Regions from separate parts of the Paracoccus sp. TD-10 genome, predicted to be linked through region 2. Evidence: riboswitches for the same ligand, from Rfam matches in the RefSeq annotation. Region 2 holds a riboswitch; each other region holds the start of a gene.

The links. A riboswitch is a leader RNA that binds a small molecule or an ion and turns the genes downstream of it on or off. The one in region 2 is predicted to bind cobalamin.
Region 1: it holds a riboswitch for cobalamin, as region 2 does, so the genes downstream of both, ACNKFW_RS14370 (TonB-dependent receptor plug domain-containing protein) here and ACNKFW_RS10100 (CbtB domain-containing protein) in region 2, are expected to answer to the same signal.
Region 3: it holds a riboswitch for cobalamin, as region 2 does, so the genes downstream of both, nrdH (glutaredoxin-like protein NrdH) here and ACNKFW_RS10100 (CbtB domain-containing protein) in region 2, are expected to answer to the same signal.
Region 4: it holds a riboswitch for cobalamin, as region 2 does, so the genes downstream of both, ACNKFW_RS20180 (ribonucleoside triphosphate reductase) here and ACNKFW_RS10100 (CbtB domain-containing protein) in region 2, are expected to answer to the same signal.

Annotation. Positions count from the first base shown of each region.
Region 1 is NZ_CP182419.1:690,056-695,546, reverse strand. It holds gene ACNKFW_RS14380 (PLP-dependent aminotransferase family protein) at 1-13, shown strand, start outside; gene ACNKFW_RS14375 (SLC13 family permease) at 23-1,798, opposite strand; cobalamin riboswitch at 1,931-2,147, shown strand; gene ACNKFW_RS14370 (TonB-dependent receptor plug domain-containing protein) at 2,280-4,199, shown strand; gene ACNKFW_RS14365 (ABC transporter substrate-binding protein) at 4,193-5,044, shown strand; gene ACNKFW_RS14360 (FecCD family ABC transporter permease) at 5,041-5,491, shown strand, end outside.
Region 2 is NZ_CP182418.1:2,032,785-2,038,275, forward strand. It holds gene leuC (3-isopropylmalate dehydratase large subunit) at 1-483, shown strand, start outside; gene ACNKFW_RS10085 (hypothetical protein) at 501-1,082, opposite strand; gene leuD (3-isopropylmalate dehydratase small subunit) at 1,172-1,777, shown strand; gene ACNKFW_RS10095 (endonuclease/exonuclease/phosphatase family protein) at 1,768-2,820, shown strand; cobalamin riboswitch at 2,988-3,192, shown strand; gene ACNKFW_RS10100 (CbtB domain-containing protein) at 3,229-3,405, shown strand; gene ACNKFW_RS10105 (CbtA family protein) at 3,405-4,103, shown strand; gene ACNKFW_RS10110 (hypothetical protein) at 4,173-4,706, shown strand; gene bluB (5,6-dimethylbenzimidazole synthase) at 4,706-5,329, shown strand; gene ACNKFW_RS10120 (hypothetical protein) at 5,363-5,491, opposite strand, start outside.
Region 3 is NZ_CP182419.1:698,397-703,887, forward strand. It holds gene nrdF (class 1b ribonucleoside-diphosphate reductase subunit beta) at 1-409, opposite strand, end outside; gene nrdE (class 1b ribonucleoside-diphosphate reductase subunit alpha) at 472-2,598, opposite strand; gene nrdI (class Ib ribonucleoside-diphosphate reductase assembly flavoprotein NrdI) at 2,580-2,996, opposite strand; gene nrdH (glutaredoxin-like protein NrdH) at 3,005-3,226, opposite strand; cobalamin riboswitch at 3,318-3,509, opposite strand; gene ACNKFW_RS14410 (TonB-dependent receptor) at 3,883-5,491, shown strand, end outside.
Region 4 is NZ_CP182420.1:292,813-298,303, forward strand. It holds gene ACNKFW_RS20175 (TonB-dependent receptor) at 140-2,218, shown strand; cobalamin riboswitch at 2,465-2,678, shown strand; gene ACNKFW_RS20180 (ribonucleoside triphosphate reductase) at 2,878-4,623, shown strand; gene nrdD (anaerobic ribonucleoside-triphosphate reductase) at 4,638-4,820, shown strand; gene ACNKFW_RS20190 (anaerobic ribonucleoside-triphosphate reductase activating protein) at 4,813-5,439, shown strand.

The DNA.
Region 1 (5,491 bases), on a different replicon from region 2:
CGAGGCGGGCTGAAGCCGCCCGTCACACCGGCCAGACCATCAGGATCAGCGGCACGCCGGTCAGCACCACCAGCACCGACAGCGGCGCGCCCAGCCGGGCGTAATCGCCAAAGCGATAGCCGCCCGGCCCCATGACCAGCGTGTTGCACTGATGCCCGATGGGGGTCAGGAAGTCGCAGCCTGCCCCCACCGCCACCGCCATCAGGAAGGCATCGGGCCGATAGCCGAGTTCGCTGGCAAAGGTCGCCGCGATCGGCGCCATGACCAGCACGGTCGCGGCATTGTTCAGAAAGGGCGTGACCGCCATGGCCGCGACCAGGATCAGCGTCACCGCACCCCAGACCGGCAGGCCCATCGCCGCCTGCGACAGCCAGGCGCCCAGAAGCTCGGTCACGCCGGTCTTTTGCAGCGCCTCGCTGACCGGGATCAGCGCGCCCAGCATGACCAGGATCGGCCATTCGATGGCCTCGTAAGCCTCCTCGGCGCTGATCGTGCCGGTCAGGATCATCAGCACGGCGGCGGCGAAGAAGGCGATGGCGACAGGCACCAGCCCCGCCGCCGTCGCCGCCATGGCGACCGTCAGGATCAGCACCGGCAGCAATTGCTTGCGCACCCCGCCCAGCCGGATATGGCGCTCGGCCAGGGGCAAGAGGCCCAGCACCCGCATCCGCTCGGGCAGGCGGTCGATCGGCCCCTGCACCAGCAGCACGTCGCCGGCCGCCAGCACCGTCTGGCTGAGCCGCTGGGTCATGCGATGCCCGGCGCGCGAGATGGCGATCAGGTTCACGCCATGCTGGTCGAAAAGCGCGATCCGCCCCACGCTTTGCCCCACCAGCAGCGAGGCGGGCGCGATCACCGCCTCGATCACACCGATCTGGTCGGCAGGCAGGCCCTCCTCGGCGGCCGCATCCTGCCGGGTCAGTTCCATGCCCAGCTTGGTCACGGCGCGTTCCAACGCATTCGGCTCGCCGCGCAGAAGCAGCGTGTCGCCGACGCGGATCACCGTGTCGGGCAGTGTCACCGCGCGACGGACGTCGCCCCGGATCAGCCCGGTGACGGCCACCTCGCCATCGACGGCGCCCAGATAGTCGCCCACCGTCATGCCGACGATATCGGCGCCCTCGGGGACGGTGGCTTCGGTGTGATAGTCGCTGATGTTCACCGCCTCGCTCAGCGAGGCCGTGGCACGGCGGTCGCGCGGCAGCAGCCGATGGGCGAAAAGCAGAAAGACCAGCCCCACCAGCGACAGCCCGAGGCCGACCGGCGCATAGTCGAACATGGTGAAGGGCTGGCCCGTCATCTGCTCGCGCACCCGCGAGACGATGATGTTGGGCGAGGTGCCGACCAGCGTGATCAGCCCGCCCAGGAGCGAGCCGAAGGCCATCGGCATCAGATAGGCCGAGGGCGAATGCCCCGAGCGCCGCGCCATCTTCAGCGCGGCGGGCATCAGCATGGCCAGCGCGCCGATGTTCTTGACCAGCGCCGACAGGCCCGTGACCGAGCCGACCAGCACCAGCAGCTGCCAGCGCAGGGCCCGCAACCGCCCCAGCATCCGGCGCATCACCGCCTCGATCACGCCCGAGCGCGAGATGCCGGCGCTGACCACCAGCGCGCTGCCGACGATGATGACGATATCGTCGCTGAAGCCGCGGAACGCCTCGTCCGGCTTGACCGTGCCCGCCACCAGCGAGGCCAACAGCGCGATCATCGCCACCACGTCGTAGCGCAGCCGCCCCCAGACGAACAGCACCATCATCGCGCAAAGGATCAGCACGGCCAGGAGCTGCGGCATGGCCATGTGGCTTGACCCTCCCTTTCGTCGGATACGCTATCCAATGCCGCAGGCCGGCGGGCGGTTCCGCGGCAGGACAGGTTGTCGCGGCCGCCCGGCGGCACCGGATTGGCGCTTGACAGCCCTTGCCCGGCTGCGGCAATGCAGGGCCGCTACGGTTCCGGCGGATCTGCGCCGGATCAAAAGGGAACACCGGTGCGCCCATGGGCCGCGATGCGGCCGGGGCAAGGTCGGGACTGCCCCCGCAACTGTAAGCGGTGAGCGACGGTCGAACGTGCCACTGGGATCTCCTGGGAAGGCCGGCCCGAGCAGCGATCCGCGAGCCAGGAGACCTGCCGTGGCGATCACCCATTTCCGGCGCGGGGCGCGTCTGGAAAGCGGCCGTTCCGCAGAGGTGACGATCGCCGTCCTGCGGTCGGGCCTGCCAGCCTTTCCACAGGGCATTTCTGCAAATCGCGGGCCTGGCCCGCGCTGGAAAGGCTTTGGAATGTTCAGAACCCCGCTTTCGCTGCTGGCCACAACCGCCGCCGTACTGCCCGCCGCCCTGTTGCCCTGTGCCGCCACGGGCCAGCAGGTCCAGGACCAGGTCGTGCTTGACACCCTGGTCCTGTCCGCCGGCCTGTCGCCGGTGGCCGAAAGCGCCTATGGCCGCGCCCATACCGTGCTGACCAGCGAAGACCTGCAAAGCCGCCGGGTCATCACCGTCCAGGACGCTTTGCGCACGGTCCCCGGACTTTCCGTCACCTCGACCGGCGAAACGGTGGCCAAGATCCGCATCCGCGGCGGCGAATCCAATCACGTGCTGGTGCTGATCGACGGGGTCGAGGCCAATTCCCCCGGCAACGGCGACTATATCTTCAGCGGCATGCTGGCCGAGGACATCGAGCGCATCGAGGTGCTGCGCGGCCCGCAATCCGCCATCTACGGCGCCAATGCCGCATCCGGCGTCATCTCGATCACCACCCGTCGCGCCTCTGCGCAGGGGCCGGGCTATGGCGGCACGGTCGAGATCGGCGGGTTGGACACCCGCACCGCCAGCGCCTTTGTGCAGGCGGGGGACGGGCGCGGCAGCATCAGCCTGTCCGCGGTGGCGCGCCGCACCGATGGCGAGGACGAATCGCGCAGCCCCGGCGGGGATACCGAGTTCAACCGGCAGCGCGTGCTGGGCCTGAACGGCTCATATGATCTGACCGAAAGCGCGACCGTCGGTTTCACGCTTAGGCGCATCTGGCAGGAATACGGTTATGACCGGGCCGTCTCTTTCGTGGATTCGCCCGACGACTATATCGTCGACGCACCGCTGACCGCCGACCGGGACGAAACCTATGGTTCGCTGTGGCTGGAAGGCGAAGCTTTCGGCGGCAGGCTGCTCAACCGCTTTGCCGTCTCTGGCGCCAACCAGAACACGGCGCATTTCAACGGCGGCCTGCCGGATTACAGCGACGCCTCGCGGCTGCGGAACTTCAAATATACCGGCAGTTGGGCGCTGGATGGCGGCAATGCCCGCGATGCCGCGCAAAAGCTGAATGTGGCGGTGCAGAAGAAACGCGAGATCTACGAGAACTCCTTTGCATCGGGCGGCCGGTACGAGCGCGACACGAAATCGGCCTCTCTGGAATATCAGGGACAGTTCGACAACGGGATCGGCGTCCAGGCCGGCATGCGGCGCGATTTCAACGACGATTTCCGCCATGCGACCACCTGGAACATCGCCGCGGCATGGCAGGTGCCCGGCCGCGACCTGCGTCTGCGCGCAGCGGCCGGCAAAGCCATCGTCAATCCCACCATGTTCGAACTTTATGGCTATGCGCCGGGCAGCTATGACGGCAATGCCGATCTGACGCCCGAAACCAGCCGCAGCCAGGAAATCGGCGCCGACTGGAACTTTGCCGCGGGGCGGGGCGCGCTGGGAGTGACGCTTTTCACCAGCAAGGTCGAGGATATGATCATCGGGACCGGCAACACGTCGCAAAACCTTGACGGCACCAGCAAGCGCAAGGGGTTCGAGGCCGACCTGGAATATGAAGCGACCGACTGGCTTCGGCTGGGCGCGACCTATACCTACACGGATGCCCGCACAGAGGACGACCAGCCCGTCGTGCGCCAGCCCCGCCACCTGCTTGGCCTGCGCGCGACGGCCGATATTGCGCAGGGGCGCGGTTCGGTCACAGCCGATCTGCGCTATGCCGGCAGCAGTTACGACGCGGAATGGTTCAGGAACTACAGCCCGCCGACCACCGAATTGCCCGATTACGTCACCGTCAACCTGGCCGCCGGCTATGACCTGACCGAAAACCTGCGCCTGACAGGCCGCGTGGTGAACCTGTTCGACCGGGACTATTCCGAATCCTGGGGCTATTACGGTCAGGGCCGCACCCTTTACGCCGGCCTGACGGCGAAATGGTAAGGCGGCTCGGCCTTGTCGCCGGCCTTCTGGCCGGCCTGATCCTGCCGGGATTTTTCCAGCCCGGCGCGGCCGAGCCGCCGCGCCGGGTGCTGTCGATGAACCTCTGCACCGACCAGCTGGCGCTGATGCTGGCGGCGCCGGGCCAGCTGGTCTCGGTCTCCTATCTGGCGCAGGATCCGACCGCCTCGGCCATGGCGGATCAGGCGGCGCGGCTGCCTTTCAACCACGGCCTGGCCGAGGAAATCTTCCTGATGCGGCCCGATCTGGTGCTGGCCGGGGCATGGTCCACGCCCGAGACCATCCGGCTGCTCAAGCGCCTGGAGATCCCGGTCGAGATGTTCCCGATCGAAACCGACATCGCCGGCATCCGCGCCAATATCCGCCGTATGGGCGAGGTGCTGGGGCGCGAGGCCCAGGCCCAAGCGATGCTGGCGCGTTTCGACGCCGACCTGGCGCGGCTGGCCGATGCGCCGCCGGGGCCGCGGCCGCGCGCGGCGCTTTACATGGCCAACGGCTACAGTTCCGGCCGCGACAGCCTGGCCGGGCAGATCGTGGATCTGGCCGGATTCGACAATATCGCCGATGAACTCGGCCTGCCGGCAGGCGGGACGCTGGCGCTGGAATCGCTGCTGCTTGCCGATCCCGACCTGCTGATCGAGGGCCGCCGCTACGAGGGCCATGCCCGCGCGCAGGAGATGCTGGACCACCCGGCGCTGAAGGCGCTGAGCCGGGGCAGGCCGGCCGAGGTCATCTCGGACCCCGACTGGATCTGCGGCACTCCCTTCATCCTGCGTGCCGTGGCGGGGCTGCGCGACGCGCGGCTGGCCCTGCGGGACGCGCCATGAACCGGCAGGGCCTGCTTTTCGCCGGGCTTTCCGCGCTGGTCGCGGCGCTGTTCCTGGCCTCGCTGCTGACCGGCCCGGCCGGCATCGGTCCCGGTGAAAGCCTGGCCGCGCTGTTTCGCGGCGGCGACGACCTGCTGGCGTTGGTGATGCGCGAATTGCGCCTGCCGCGCGCCATCCTGGGGCTGATGGTCGGGGCGGCGCTGGGAATGGCGGGTGCGGTGCTGCAAGGCTTCCTGCGCAACCCGCTGGCCGAGCCGGGGCTGATCGGCACCAGCGCCTCGGCCGCGCTGGGGGCGGTGCTGGCGATCCAGACCGGGCTTTCCGCCGCCTTTCCCCTGGGCCTGCCGCTGGCGGCGCTGGCGGGCGCGGCGCTGTCGGTGCTGCTGGTGCTGATGCTTGCCGGGCCGCGCGGCGGCACGCTGGCGCTGATCCTGGCCGGCATCGCCA
Region 2 (5,491 bases):
TTCGAGGGCGGCAAGGTCGAGGCCGCGCGCCGCAGCCTCGACTACATGGGCCTGAAGCCGGGCACGCCGCTGAACCAGATCAAGATCGACGCGGTCTTCATCGGTTCCTGCACCAATGGCCGGATCGAGGATCTGCGCGCCGCCGCCGGCATCCTCAAGGGCCACAAGCTGGCGCCGGGCGTGCGCGGCATGGTCGTGCCGGGCTCGGGCCTGGTCAGAATGCAGGCCGAAGAGGAGGGTCTGGACAAGATCTTCATCGACGCCGGCTTCGAATGGCGGCTGGCCGGCTGCTCGATGTGCCTGGGCATGAACCCCGACCAGCTGGCGCCCGGCGAACGCTGCGCCGCGACCTCGAACCGCAATTTCGAGGGCCGCATGGGCCGCGGCGGCCGCACCCACCTGATGTCGCCGGTCATGGCGGCGGCGGCGGGCATCAAGGGCCACCTGACCGATGTGCGCGAACTGCTGGCGGAAACCGTCTGATGCTTCGGGCGGGGCCCCTAGCGGCCCCGCCGCAGAAGCATCAGGGCGTTGATCGCGATCAGCACCAGCCCGGCGTTCTCGAACCAGAAATTGAGCCCGAGCTTCGCGAAGTCCAGGCTGAGGAGCCTGTCCACATGATGAAAGCCCACCGCGCGCACCAGCACGAAGCCGCACAGCAAAGCCAGCCCCGCCAGGGCAAGGCCGTTGCGGCGCATGCGCCCGCGCAGGGTGTTCGTCGCCCAGGCCAGCGCGATCGCCACGCCCAGCACCAGCCCGGCGACGAAGGCCAGCTGCACCAGATGGCGGTCGTCGTACCAGCCCTGCGCCCGCGCCATGCAGCGCCCGGCAGCCGTCAGCGCGGTCTGCAGGTCAAGCTGCTTGTTCAGCCCCAGGAAGGCCATCAGCCCGGCGGTCGTCAGCCACAGCCCGCGCGCAGCGCCGGCCGGACGGCGGCGCAGCACCATGACGGCCAGCACGAAGCATATCAGATACGAGAGCACCGTCAGCCAGCCGGTGATCTCGGGGTCTCCGATCTGCGGCCTCCAGTCGCGCGCGATGCAGGCGCGCAGGGCCGCAAAGCTGGAAAACCCGAAAAACATCAGCGAAGCCCTTTCCATGCCGCAAGGCGCCGGACGGGTCTCGGTTAACGGGCCACGGCGGCCCAAGTCAATTCTGCGAGGATCACGACATGGACAAGTTCACCACCCTGACCGGCATCGCGGCGCCCATGCCGCTGGTCAATATCGACACCGACATGATCATCCCGAAACAGTTCCTGAAGACGATCCACCGCTCGGGTCTGGGCAAGAACCTGTTCGACGAGATGCGCTATGACGCCGAGGGCAACGAGATCCCGGATTTCGTGCTGAACCAGCCGGCTTACCGCGAGGCACAGATCATCGTCGCCGGCGACAATTTCGGCTGCGGCTCCTCGCGCGAGCATGCGCCCTGGGCGCTGCTGGATTTCGGCATCCGCTGCGTGATCTCCACCAGCTTCGCCGACATCTTCTACAACAACTGCTTCAAGAACGGCATCCTGCCTATCGTCATGCCGCAAGAGGTGGTGGATGTGCTGATGGAGGACGCGAAAAAGGGCGCCAATGCCCGCATGACCGTGGACCTGGAAAACCTGACCGTGACCACCTCGGACGGGCAGAGCTTCCCCTTCGAACTGGACCCGTTCCGCCGCCATTGCCTGCTGAACGGGCTGGACGACATCGGCCTGACCATGGAAAAGGCCCCCGCCATCGACGCCTACGAGGCGCAGATGGCCCAGAGCCGGCCTTGGGTGTAAGGCCGCTGGCCGGGGCGGCCCTGCTTGCCATCCTGGGCCTGGCCGCCCATGCCGATCCGCTGCGGATCGCGACCTACAGCCCCGACCTGTCGCGCGACGGGCCGGGGCTTTTGTTGCGCGACCTGGGCCGCAAGGACGCTCAGATCGAGGCGGTGGTGCAGGTGCTGGCGGAAACCCGCCCCGACATCCTGCTGCTGACGCATTTCGACTGGGACCACGACGGCCGGGCGCTGGACGCCTTTGCCGCAAGGCTGGCCGAGGCCGGGCTGGACTATCCGCACCGCTTCGCCACCCGGCCGAATTCCGGCATGGCGACAGGGCTGGACCTGAACGCCGACGGGCGGCTGGGCAGCGCCGACGATGCGCAGGGCTTCGGCACCTTCTCCGGCCAGGGCGGCATGGCGATCCTGTCGCGCCACCCGATCGGGCCGGTGACGGATTACACGGCCTTCCTGTGGCGCGACCTGCCCGGCCACCTGATGCCGCCGCTGCCCGAGGAAGCGGCGGCGATCCGCCGCCTGTCCTCGACCGCGCATTGGGACGCGGTGGTCACGGTCGCCGGCCGGCCGCTGCACCTGCTCGCCATGTCCGCGACGCCGCCGGTCTTCGACGGACCCGAGGATCTGAACGGCCGGCGCAACCATGACGAGCTGGCCTTCTGGCTGCATCACCTGCCCGACGGCCCCTTCGTACTGGCCGGCAACCTGAACCTCGACCCCCTGGACAGCGAGGGCCGGCCCGAGGCGCTGGCCCGGATCATGGCGCATGTCACCGACCCCCTGCCTCGCAGCGCCGGCGGCACCGCGGCCAAAGGCGGCGTGAACGGCAGCCACAAGGGCGATCCGGCGCTGGATACCGGCGACTGGCCGGACGACAAGCCGCCGGGCAACCTGCGCGTGGATTACGTCCTGCCCGCGAAAGGGCTGGCCGTGCTGGGCTCGGGCGTGTTCTGGCCGGCCGAGGGTCCGCTGGCCGAGGCCGCGCTGGCGGCTTCCGCGCACCGGCTGGTCTGGGTCGACCTGGACTGGCCGCCGGAACCCTGATTGGCACGGCCTACCCGCCACCCGGCGATTCCGCCAGCCCGATCCCCCGCCATCTTCTTCGTTCTCCAAATACCCATGCGGCAGCGCCGCCCGCCGACCCGTCGCCCGCTCTCCGACCCCGCCGCAGCTTCCCCCCGATTCCGCTTGCCGCCGCCGCGCCATCGCAGGTAACATGAGCGTGTATCGGTGCCCCTTTCCGGGGCCAAAAGGGAATGCGGTGCGGCCCTGGGCATTCAGGACCAAATCCGCAGCCGCCCCCGCGACTGTAAGCGGAGAGCGGACGCCCATCGCGCCACTGGCCATCCGGCCGGGAAGGCGGGCGTCTGCCGTGACCCGCAAGCCAGGAGACCTGCCGATGCATGGAACCGCAACGTCGTCGGGTTGGACGACATAAGGAAAGGGTCGCAGATGACCGCAAAACCCATGACCGCCGCAGGGGCCAGCCGCGCCTCGGTGCTGTTTCCCGCCATCGCCGCCTTCGCGATCGGCTTCGGGCTGATCTTCATGTCCGGGCTGGTGCAGGCCGAGACCCTGCATGACGCCGCCCATGACGTGCGTCACGCCACCGGCTTCCCCTGCCACTGATGTTCTCGCGCATTCTGACCAGCGGATTGATCGCTGGCGCTGCAACGGGGCTGATTGCCGCCCTGTTGCAGCTTTGGTTCGTGCAGCCCGTGCTGCTGCATGCCGAACTGTATGAATCCGGCCAACTGGCGCATTTCGGCGCCGAAGCCGTCAGCGCGCATCAGGATCTGGGATCCTTCGAATGGACCCGCAACCTGCTTTCGGTCCTGTTCACCATGATGGTCTATGCCGGCTACGGGCTGATGCTGGTGGCGCTGATGGCGGTTTCCGAATCGCGGGGCAACGCGGTCACGGCGCGGCAGGGGCTGCTTTGGGGCCTGGCCGGCTATCTGACCATGCAGCTCGCCCCCGCCTTCGGCCTGGCCCCGGAAGTGCCGGGCGTCGCCGCCGCCGATGTGCAGCTCCGCGCGATCTGGTGGCTGGGCACCGCCGCCACCACCGGGCTCGCGCTGTGGCTGGTCGCCTTCGGCAAGGGCTGGGCGGCCTGGGGCGCGGCCATCGTGCTGATCCTGGCGCCGCATCTGATCGGCGCGCCGCAGCCCGACAGCTATGCCGGCCCGGTCCCGCCCGAGCTTTCGGCGGAATTCGCCGGCCGGGCGCTGGGGGCGGGCGCGATGGCCTGGGCCCTGCTCGGCCTGCTGGCCGGCTGGTTCTGGCAGCGCGAAGGCCAAGGCGCACCGGTGCCGCAGGCCGCCTGATCGGCGCCGCAACCCTTCCGGCCGGGCGTGCCTGCCGCGCCCGGCTGTTCCATGAAACGGGGAAAAGACATGGATCGCTCGATCCCGATGCTGCTGATCGGCCTGGTCTTCGGCGGCGGCATGGGCTTCGTCATCGCCGCCGCCAACGGCATCACGCTGGACGGCCACGACCACGGCGCGCATGGCCATGGCGCCCAAGCCGCGGCGCATGACCACGGCGCGCCCATCGACCTGCCCGCCGGCAGCGCCACCGCCGCGGCCCGGCTGGAGCCCGACAGCACTGCGGGCTGGAACCTGTTCATCGAGGCCGAGGGCTTCTGCTTTGCCCCCGAACATGCCGGGCTGGCCGACCGCCGGGGCGAGGGCCATGCGCATCTTTACCTCAACGGCGCCAAGATCGCCCGGCTCTACGGCCCGGCCCATCACCTCGACGCGCTGGGGCCCGGAGACCGGCTGCGGGTCGAGCTGAACTCGAACGACCACCGCCCGCTGACCGTCTCCGGCCGGCCGCTTGCCGTCGAGCTGACCGTGCCCGACCGGCCGGTGGGCATCCGCGCCGGGGCCGCGGGCCTGCCCGACAGCGCGATCTGCGCGGCGCCGTGATGGAGTTCGGCGCCGAGGACAAGGCCGCCTTGCAGCGCATCCTGCGCTGGCGCCGCGACGTGCGGCATTTCCGCGACGCCCCGGTCCCCGAACCGCTGCTGGAGGAATTGCGCGCGGCGATGGAACTGTCGCCCTCGGTCGGCAATGCCCGACCCTGGCGGGTGATCCGCGTCGAAAGCCCCGATCTGCGCGCCGCGATCCGCGCCGATTTCCTGCGCTGCAATGCCCAGGCCGCCACCCGCTACCAGGGCCGGCAGCGGCAGGCATACGATGCGCTGAAGCTGGCCGGGCTGGACCGCGCCCCGGTCTGGCTGGCCGTCTTTACCGAGATCGACCCCTCCGAGGGCCACGGTCTTGGCCGCGCCACCATGCCGCAGACCCTGCGGCAATCGACGGCCATGGCGATCCATGCGCTGTGGCTGGCGGCACGGGTGCGCAACCTGGGGCTTGGCATGGTCTCGATCCTCGATCCGGCGCGGATCGGCCCGCTGCTCGCGGTGCCCGAAAGCTGGGAGTTCTCGGCGCTGCTCTGCCTGGGCTGGCCCGAGTTCACCGACGACACGCCGCTGCTGCACCGCACCGGCTGGCAGGAAAACACCGCCCCCGGCTGGCAGCGGCGCTGAAAGGCCCCACCGCATCCGGCGGGGCCGCCTGGTTCAGGGCTGCGAGGTGGCCGGGCCCATGGGCTGGCCGTTGACGGTAAAGGGCCCGCCGCCCTCGGGCATCTGGATGTCCCAGAGATACTCGCCGCTCGCGCCGGGCTTGGCCATGGCGCGGGCCATGCG
Region 3 (5,491 bases), on a different replicon from region 2:
GCTGCAGATGCAGGTTTTCCTCGGCCCAGCGAAAGGCCGCGTCCACCTCGGGCGTCAGGCACAGCGTCGAGAAGATCGAGGAATAGGACCGCGCATGCACCGCCTCCATGAAGGCGATGTTGGACAGCACCGCCTCCTCATGCGGGGTCAGCGCATCGGGCATCATCGCCGGTGCGCCCAGGGTGTTCTGGATCGTGTCCAGAAGCGTCAGCCCGGTAAAGACGCGGATGGTCAATTCGCGCTCCTCGGGGCGCAGCGTGGCCCAGCTCTGCACGTCATTGGAAAGCGGCACCTTCTCGGGCAGCCAGAAGTTCACGGTCAGCCGGTTCCAGACCTCCAGATCCTTCTCGTCCTCCAGCCGGTTCCAGTTGATCGCCCGCAGGGGCGTCCGCTGCGCATGGTCCTTCATCCGAAGAGCCTTTCTTTCTTGTCCAAATATCCTCGGGGGTGCGGGGGCAGACAGCCCCCGCCTCAAAGCGTGCAGGAGACGCAGCCCTGCACCTCGGTGCCTTCCAGCGCGGTCTGGCGGAGCCGGATGTAATAGATCGTCTTGATGCCTTTCTTCCAGGCATGGATCTGGGCGCGGTTGATGTCGCGCGTGGTGGCCTCGGCCGGGAAGAACAGCGTCAGCGACAGGCCCTGGTCGACATGCTCGGTCGCCGCCGCATAGGTGTCGATGATCGCCTCGGGGCCGATCTCGTAGGCGTCGCGGTAATAGTCCAGGTTGTCGTTGTCCATGAAGGGCGCGGGGTAATAGACCCGGCCGATCTTGCCTTCCTTGCGGATCTCGATCTTGGCGACGATGGGATGGATCGAGCTGGTCGAGTTGTTGATGTAGCTGATCGAGCCCGTCGGCGGCACCGCCTGCAGGTTACGGTTGTAAAGCCCGTGCCGCATCACCGATTCCCGCAGCATGGCCCAATCCTCGCGGGTGGGCAGGCTGATGCCCGCGAAGACCCGCGCAACCTCGGGCAGCGAGGGCAGCCAGTCGCGCGTGACGTATTTGTCGAAGAACGAGCCGTCGGCATATTTCGACGTCTCGAAATCCTTGAAGGTCCGGCCCTTTTCCTGCGCAAGCCCGTTCGAGGCGCGGATGGCGTGATAGGCGACGGCGGCGAAATAGACGCTGGTGAACTCGATCCCCTCGGGGCTGCCGTAATGGATGCGCTCGCGCGCCAGGAAGCCGTGCAGGTTCATCTGGCCCAGGCCCACGGCATGCGCCTCGTCATTGCCGCGCCGGATCGAGGGCACGGCCTCGATCGCCGACATTTCCGACACCGCGGTCAGCGCCCGGATCGCCACCTCGACGGTCGCGCCGAAATCCGGCCCGTCCATGGTCGCGGCGATGTTCAGCGAGCCGAGATTGCATGAAATATCAGTGCCCAAATGGGAATAGCTCAGATCTTCGTTGAACGTGCTCGCCTCGTTCACCTGCAGGATCTCGCTGCACAGGTTCGACATGCTGATGCGGCCGGCGACCGGGTTGGCGCGGTTCACCGTGTCCTCGAACATGATATAGGGATAGCCGCTCTCGAACTGGATCTCGGCCAGGGTCTGGAAGAAGGCGCGGGCATTGATCTTCTTCTTCCTGATGCGCTTGTCGTCGACCATCTCGGCATATTTCTCGGTGACGGAAATCTCCGAGAAGGGCAGGCCGTAGACCCGCTCCACGTCATGGGGCGAGAACAGATACATGTCCTCGTTGCGCTTGGCGAGCTCGAAGGTCACGTCGGGGATGACCACGCCGAGCGACAGCGTCTTGATGCGGATCTTCTCGTCGGCATTCTCGCGCTTGGTGTCGAGGAAGCGCAGGATGTCGGGGTGATGCGCGTTCAGGTAGACCGCGCCGGCGCCCTGCCGCGCGCCCAGCTGGTTGGCATAGGAAAAGCTGTCCTCCAGCAGTTTCATTACCGGGATGACGCCCGAGGACTGGTTCTCGATCCCCTTGATCGGCGCGCCGGCCTCGCGCAGGTTGGTCAGCATCAGGGCGACGCCGCCGCCGCGCTTGGAAAGCTGCAGCGCCGAATTGATGCCGCGGCCGATGCTCTCCATGTTGTCCTCCAGCCGCAAGAGGAAGCACGAGATCAGCTCGCCCCGCGACTTCTTGCCGGCGTTCAGGAAGGTCGGCGTCGCCGGCTGGAAGCGGCCCGACAGGATTTCCTCCATGAAGCGCATGGCGAGATCCTCGTCGCCGCGCGCTAAGGCCAGCGCGACCATGACCACCCGGTCCTCGTAGCGTTCCAGATAGCGCCGCCCGTCGCGGGTCTTCAGCGTGTAGCTGGTATAATACTTGAAGGCGCCCAGGAAGGTCGGAAAGCGGAACTTCCGCGCATAGGCCGCGTCCCAGATCCGGTGCAGGAACTCGCGCGGATACTGCTCCAGGACTTCGGCCTCGTAATAGCCCTCGTCCACCAGATAGCCCAGCTTCTCGTCCAGCGAGTGGAAGAAGACGGTGTTCTGGTTGACATGCTGCAGGAAATACTGCCGCGCGGCCTTGCGATCCGCGTCGAAGCGGATGCGGCCCTCGCCGTCGTAAAGGTTCAGCATCGCGTTCAGCGCGTGATAGTCCAGCTCGGCCTTTACGCCATCGTCAAGCATTCCGTCCCCCAGAATTTCTCAAGCCCCGCCCGGACGCGGGAAAGATCATTGTCGTCGCCCGCCAGCTCGAAGCGGTAAAGCACGGGCACGTTGCATTTTGCGGCGATCACCCTGGCCGACAGGGCGAAGGCGGTGCCGAAATTGCGGTTGCCGCTGCCGATCACGCCGCGCAGCAGGCCGCGGCGGGCGGGATCGTTCAGAAAACGGATCACCTGTTTCGGCACCGCGCCGCGTCCCTCGCCATCGGCATAGGTCGGGCAGATCAGCACATAGGGCGCCGCGGGCTGCGGCAGCGCGTCGCGCGGCGAGACCGGAATGCGCCCGGCCGCCAGCCCCAGCCGCGCGACGAAGCGCGCGGTGTTCCCCGAGGCCGAGGAATAATAGACCAGCCCGCCCATGGCGCCGGTCAGGACAGCCGGCCGATCATGTCGGGCCGGAAGCCCGCCCAATGCGCATCGCCGGCGACGACCACCGGGGCCTGACGATAGCCCAGCGAGGCGACCAGCTCCATCGCCGCCTCGTCCTCGGTCAGGTCGACCAGCCGATAAGCCAGGCCGCGCGCGTCGAGCGCCCGCGTGGTGGCGGTGCATTGCACGCAGGCGGGCTTGGAGTAAACGGTGATGGGCATGGCCCGGCTCCTTCTGTTCTGTCGGCAAGAGAGGGCCGGGCCGATGGACATGCCACCGGACCCTGTTCCAGCCCCGCGCCCGCCGCACGGTTTCGTTCTTTCGCGCCATGGCAGGTCTTCTGACTTGCGGGTCTCGGCTCGGCCGGCCTTCCCGGAGCCTGGGCTCCAGTGGCATTCCAGCGTCGCTCGCCGCTTACAGCTGCGGGGGCAGTGCCGGCTTTTCACCGGCTTCCCTTTTCATCCCCGAGTCGGCCCCAGGGCAACCATGACCCCCGCAGTTAGCCACGGGTCACAGGCCGGGTCAATCCAGATTTAGTGGGCGATGGCACTGTTCTTAGAACATCTGGTGGGTCGCCGGGATCGCGGGCAGGGGCTGGATATGCTGCCGGCGGCGGCGATGACGGGCCATGGCGCGGGCGCAGCACCCGGCAGACTGTTGGATTATGGCAACAGGCGAGGTTGCGGAGCCGGGAAATGACGCTGCGTCGTTTGACAAGGTATGACAATTTGTCCTCTTGCGTTGATCAAGCGCAGCCGGACCGCGGTTTCACCCCGCTTTCCGCTGCGCGAACGCGCAAGCCATTGATGAGCCAGCACCTTCCTGTCGTTTCCGCCTTGAGGCGGTTGCGACTCATCTTTCGTGCCGGGATCAACCCATGAACAAAACCCATCCCAAACCGCCTGCCTCGGGGTCAGCCGCGCAATTGCTGCCGACCCTGGGCTTGCTGCCCGTGCTGGCCATCTCGGCCGGCGTGGCCGGCCCCGCCCAGGCGCAGGATACCGTAACCCTGGACACGGTGGTCATCCGCCGCCAGCAGGGCAACGAGGCCGAGACCAGCTACAAGGTCACCGAGAGCGCCTCGGACAAGGCCACCGCGCCGCTGCTCGACACGCCCAAGACCGTGACCGTCGTCACCGCGCGCCAGATCGAGGAGCGCGGCCAGACCTCGGTCGCGGACGTGCTGCGCACAACGCCGGGCGTCACCCTGGGCGCGGGCGAGGGCGGCGTGCCGCAGGGCGTGCGCCCCTATATCCGCGGCTTCGAGGCCAGCCAGGACATGCTGGTCGACGGCATGCGCAACGCCTCGCGCACGCAATACGAGGCCTTCAACCTGGAATCGATCGAGATCAGCAAGGGTCCGGGCGGCGTCTATTCCGGCGCCGGTTCGACCGGCGGCACCATCAGCCTGAACAGCAAGACCCCGCAGCCGGGCGCCTTTGACGAGGTGGCGCTGTCCTATGGCACCGGCAACTATGTCCGCGGCACGCTGGATTCGAACCGTGAATTCGGCGCGATCGGCCTGCGCCTGAACCTGATGGGGCAGCACGCCGACGATCTGGGCGGGCGCGACGGCGTCGAGTCCCGGCGCTTCGGCGTGGCGCCCAGCATCAGCTATCGCCTGACCGACGACAGCAAGATCACCGCCGGGCTGTATTACTACAAGGACGAGGATACGCCCGATTACGGCGTGCCGATGTCCAATGCGAGCACGCCGGCGGCATGGCGGCGTGGTTCGGGCACCAGCGTCGACCCGTTCCTGCCGGCCGATGTCGAGCCCGATACCTTCTACGGCCTGCACGCGCGCGATTTCCGCGATCTCGAATCCGCCTCGGGCTATGTGAAGTTCGAACATGCCTTCTCGGACAGCCTGCGGCTGACCACGGCCCTGCGCAAGGCGCGCGACACCAACACCTATGTCGTGACCTCGCCGACCTCGGGCAGCGACGGGCTGGTGTCGCGCAGTTCCAAGGCTTCGGACCGGGTGAACGAGACCGTGTCGTTCAACGCCCAGCTTTCGGGCGAGGCACGGGCCTGGGGCGTCGAGCATCGCTTCGCGGTCGGGGTGGACATCGCCAATTCCCGCGCCGCCACCCGCCGGCTGGCGGTGAACAATCCCGACCCGATGCCGACCTCGCCCTATGAGAATCCGAATCCCGGCGCGTTCTGGGGCGGCAGCATCGAGCGCGGCGGCGAGACCGGCTACAGCACCACCAAGTCGCGCGGCGTCTACGCGCTGGACACCATCACCTTCACCCCGCAATGGGAGGCGACGGTGGGGCTACGCTGGGACGATTACAGCGTCGACAGCGTCACCCATGCGACCGAGGATGATCCACGCGCGAGCAACGACAACGATTCCGATTTCCTGAACGGGATGCTGGGCGTGGTTTACAAGCCGGTGCCCAATGGCTCGATCTATGCCTCGGCCAGCACCTCCTCGAACCCGGCGGGCGAAGGCGCGGGCACCGGCGGCAGCAATGCCT
Region 4 (5,491 bases), on a different replicon from region 2:
GGCGGCGGTGCCCCTTGCCCCAAGCCTTGTCAACCGGTTAACCCGGCGCCGTCGCTCGGCGGTTTCCCGCCGGCGGAACGGAATCGCAAATGGCAGCCAGCATTCGCCAGCCCGCAGTAGATCTGGATAGGGTTTGGAGATGAATGGACGTAAAATCCCGGTGCTGCTTGGCACGGTCGCCATGCTGGCATTGGCCACGGCCCCCGCGCTGGCTCAGGACAATCAGGGCATGGCCGAGACGCTGCGGCTGGACGAAATCGTCCTGACCGGCGAAAAGCAGGCGCGCAGCATCAAGGATACCGCCTCTTCGGTGGCGGTCCTGACCACGCGCGACCTTGAGGAGAGCGGCGGGCAGGACAGCATCGCCGATGCGGCGACGGGCATCGCCAACGTGACCTATGTCGCCTCGGGCGGCCAAGGCGGCGCCCCCATCATCCGCGGGCAGGACAGCGAGGGTCCGAATTCCGGCGCGGTGGCCTTCTTCGGCGGCACGGCCCCGCGGCTGGCCTTCAATCTGGACGGGCATTATCTGGGCTATAACGAGATCGTCTGGGGCAGCCAGGCGCTTTGGGACGTCGAGTCGATCGAGGTCTTTCGCGGCCCGCAGACCGCGACCCAGGGCGCAAACTCGATCGCCGGGGCGATCATCGTCAAGACCAAGGATCCGACTTTCCAGCCCGAGGGCGCCGCGCAGCTGGAATATGGCAGCCACAGCCGCCGCCGCGCCAGCCTGATGGCCTCGGGGCCCTTGTCCGAGGATCTGGCCGGGCGCATCGCCGTCGACTACTGGGCGCGCGACAATTACATCGACTATACCAACCCCGCCTTCGCGGTGGGCTCGACCGACCAGAATCATGAATCCCGCACCATCCGCGCCAAGCTGCTGTGGCAGCCGCAGGAGATCCCGGGGCTCGAGGGCAAGCTGACCTTCTCGCACAGCCTGACCAACCGGCCGAACTGGGAAGCCGCGACCGAGCCCTATGAGGATCTGGAAAGCGCCACCGCCTCGAATCCCAGCTGGCGGCTGCGCACGAACACCACCATCCTTGATGTCAGCTATGAATTCGGCAATGGCTGGACGTTGTTCAACCAGCTGCAATATTCCGACATCTGGGTCAAACGCTCGACCGAGCCGGTCAGCGCGGGCACAGCGATCCTGGATCAGGACGTGACCTCGAACGAGACGCGCGTAACCTTCGGGACGCCCGAAGACCAGTTCAGCGGCGTAGCGGGACTGTTCGTCTCGCGCACCGATTCGGACGAGCTTCTGGATTACCGCGGCACCACCACCTATGACGACCGCAAGGACAGCCTGGGGATATTCGCCGAAACCACCTGGCGCCTTGCCGACCGCTGGAGCCTGACCGGCGGGCTGCGCTATCAGCGCGACGACATCACCCGGCGCGGCGTGTCGAGCTTTACCCCGAACGTGCTGGATTACGACGAAAGCTTCGACGCCTGGCTGCCCAGGATCGCGCTGGCCTATGACCTGGACGCATCGACCCGCATCGGCGCCATGATCAGCAAGGGTTACAACCCAGGCGGGGTGACGCTGAACCTGACCAGCGGGGAATACGTGCCCTTCGACGCCGAGACCTCGTGGAACTACGAGATCTTCGGCCGCACCCGGTTGCTCGACGACCGGCTGGAACTGACCGGCAACCTGTTCTACACCCAGCTCCATGATGCGCAGCGCTATGTCGTGACCAGCCTGCCCGAGAACATCGGCAGTTCGATCACCGTCAATGCCGAGCGCGCCAAGTCCTATGGCCTGGAACTGGGGATGGACTATCTGCTGCGCGACAATCTGCGGGTCAAGGCGGGGCTGGGCCTGTTGCATACCGAGATCAGCCGCTTCACCAGCGCGGCGGCGGATTACCAGGGCCATCGCTTCGGCCGGTCCCCGGACTATACGCTTTCGCTGGCGGCCGATTGGGACATCACCCCGGAATGGCGGCTCAGCGGCCAGCTGCGCCATACCGACGGCTATTATTCCGACGACAACGAGGACCGCGACACCTGGGTCGATTCCTATACCGTGGCCAATGCCCGGCTGACTTGGCAACCGCGCGAGAACCTGCAGGCCTTCGCCTATGTCAACAACCTGTTCGACGACCGCTCGGTGACCTATCTGCGGGCCAGCCGCTCGATCGGCGGCTTCGAGGCCACCGTGGTCGAGCCACGCGAGCTGGGTATCGGCCTGAAGATGACCTTCTGATGCGAACGAATGCCCCGACAAGGATCGGGGCATTCATCTTCTCTAAGAGCCTGCTGATCCATCGGGCCTGGACTGGCCGGTTCCGAATTGTACGACGCTCTACCACAAGCAGAAAATTTGCATGTACAAAACCGTATCGGCCTGCTTCAGGTCCGCTGCACCCGTTGTTGTGAGCGGTCTGACTTCCTCTCTTGGACAAAGTGTCGCAGGTCAATACAACATCTTGACGGATACGGCGCCTTAATCCCTATATGTAGGCATCACGGTTCTTTCGGGTCGATCCGGCCCGAAAGCGAAGAGGGAAGCCGGTGCGCCTTTCGGAGCAAGGCCGGCGCTGCCCCCGCAACTGTAAGCAGCGAGCCTGCGCCGGATCACGCCACTGGTGCCGCACGGCATTGGGAAGGCCGGCAAGGGCCGCGACCTGCGAGCCAGGAGACCTGCCGTGACGATGACGATGAACCACGGGCGGGGTGTCCCGGCGGTGCGCCTGGCAATGCGGCCTTGTCGCCGCAGGGCTCCATGCGTCCTGGCCTGCCCCGCCCACAGCAGCACGGGGAACAGATGCGGCCATTCTTCACCACCAGACCTGCCGAGGCCGGCGTCGCCGTCCGCAGCACCGCAAGGGCGGCAGCAAGCCGCAGGCAAGGGAGGGCGCGTTGATGCCGGCGCCGCTTACGCCCCCGCCCGCCGCGCCGGCAAGGGATGTCGCCGTCGATGTCGCCTCGTCGGTCAACGAATACTTGGACCGTGCCGATTGGCGGGTGAATGCCAACGCCAACCAGGACTATTCGCTCGGCGGGCTGATCCTGAACGTCTCGGGCAAGGTGGTGGCCAACTACTGGCTGTCGCATGTCTATCCGCTTGCCGTGGGCGAGGCGCACCGCCGGGGCGACCTGCATATCCACGACCTCGACATGCTGGCCGGCTATTGCGCCGGCTGGTCGCTGCGCACCTTGCTGACCGAGGGCTTCAACGGCGTCCCCGGCAAGGTCGAGGCCGGGCCGCCGAAACGCCTGTCCAGCGCCATCGGCCAGATCGTGAACTTCCTGGGAACGCTGCAAAACGAATGGGCCGGCGCGCAGGCCTTCAGTTCCTTCGACACCTATATGGCCCCCTTCATCCGCAAGGATGGCTTGGGCTATGCCGAGGTGCGGCAGGCCATGCAGGAGCTGATCTTCAACCTCAACGTCCCCTCGCGCTGGGGCACGCAGACCCCGTTCACCAACCTGACCTTCGACTGGGTCTGCCCCGAGGATCTGCGCGACCAGGTGCCCGTGATCGGCGGTCAGCCAATGAATTTCACCTATGGCGCCTTGCAGGCCGAGATGGACATGATCAACCGCGCCTATATCGAGGTGATGACGCGCGGCGACGAAAAGGGCCGGGTCTTCACCTTTCCGATCCCGACCTACAACATCACGCCGGACTTTCCCTGGGACAGCGAGAACGCCAAGCTGCTGTTCGCGATGACGGCGAAATACGGCCTGCCCTATTTCCAGAACTTCCTGAACTCGGACCTCAAGCCGAACATGGTGCGGTCCATGTGCTGCCGGCTGCAACTGGACCTGACCGAGCTGCTGAAACGCGGCAACGGCCTGTTCGGCAGCGCCGAGCAGACCGGCTCGCTGGGCGTCGTCACCGTCAACTGCGCGCGGCTGGGCCATCTGCACAAGGGCAACGAGGCCGGGCTCCGGCGTCGCCTGGACGAATTGCTCGACCTGGGCCGCGACAGCCTGGAGATCAAGCGCCGGGTGATCCAGCGGCTGATGGACGACGGGCTGTTTCCCTATAGCCGGCGCTACCTGGGCACGCTGCGCAACCATTTTTCGACCCTGGGCGTGAACGGCATCAACGAGATGATCCGCAACTTCACCGACGATGCACATGACATCACCACGAGCTGGGGCCATGGCTTCGCGCTGCGGCTGCTCGACCATCTGCGGGCGCGCATCACCGCCTTCCAGGAACAGACCGGACATCTCTATAACTTGGAGGCGACGCCGGCAGAGGGCACCACCTATCGCTTCGCCAAGGAGGACCGCAAGCGTTTCCCCGGCATTCTCCAGGCCGGCACCGAACACGAGCCTTACTACACAAACTCGAGCCAGCTTCCGGTCGGCTTTACCGACGACCCGTTCGAGGCGCTGGAACGGCAAGAGGCGCTGCAGCGCAAATACACCGGCGGCACGGTCTTGCATCTCTACATGGGCACGCAGCTGTCCTCGGCCGAGGCCTGCCGCAAGCTGGTGCGCCGGGCACTGGAGAACTTCGGCCTGCCCTACATCACCGTCACGCCGACATTCTCGGTCTGCCCCAGGCATGGCCATATCGCGGGCGAACACGCGTTCTGCCCGCGCTGCGACGAAGAGCTTATCGCGAAAAAGCGGCAATCGGCCGCGCATTGAGAAAGGAAAAGACCATGTTCGACGACCGGAAAACCGGACCGGAAGAGATCCTGCTGGCGGATGAGGAACGCCAGCCCTGCGAGATCTGGACGCGGGTGATGGGCTATCACCGCCCGGTATCCTCGTTCAACCGCGGCAAGAAGGGCGAATTCCGCGAGCGGCTGTATTTCAGCGAGCGGCAGGCCGATCTTGGCTGAGATCCGCATCGGCGGCCTGCAGCGCCTCTCCAGCTGCGACTGGCCGGGCGAGCTGGTCGCCACCCTTTTCCTGCAGGGCTGTCCCTGGGACTGCCCCTATTGCCACAACCCGCATCTCATCCCGCCCGAGGCCGAGGGGGCGCTGGATTGGCAAGAGATCCTGGGCTTTCTGGCGGGACGGCGCAGCCTGCTCGACGGCGTGGTGTTCTCGGGCGGGGAACCGACGCTTCAGCGCGGCCTGCCCCAGGCGATGCGGGCGGTCCGGGACCTGGGGTTCAGGACCGGCCTGCATACGGCCGGCCCTTACCCGGCCCGGCTTGCGGCGGTGCTGCCGCTTTGCGACTGGGTCGGCTTCGACGTGAAGGCGCCGTTTTCCGGCTATCGGCGGGTGACGGGCGCGGCCGGCAGCGGCGACAGGGCCAGGGAAAGCCTGCGGCTGCTGCTGGCCAGCGGCACGGCCCATCAGGTGCGCACGACGGTCGATCCCGAACTGATCGACGAGGCGGCACTGGCGCAGATGGGCGCGGAACTGGCGGCGCTGGGTGTCGCCGACCATGTCTTGCAGACCTGCCGCCACACCGGCGTGCGGCGGAGCCGACCCGTTCACCTGCGGGACTGAAGGTCCGGCCCCTTCCGCGCGGCCGGCATATCGCCGCGAAGCTGCTGGCGGA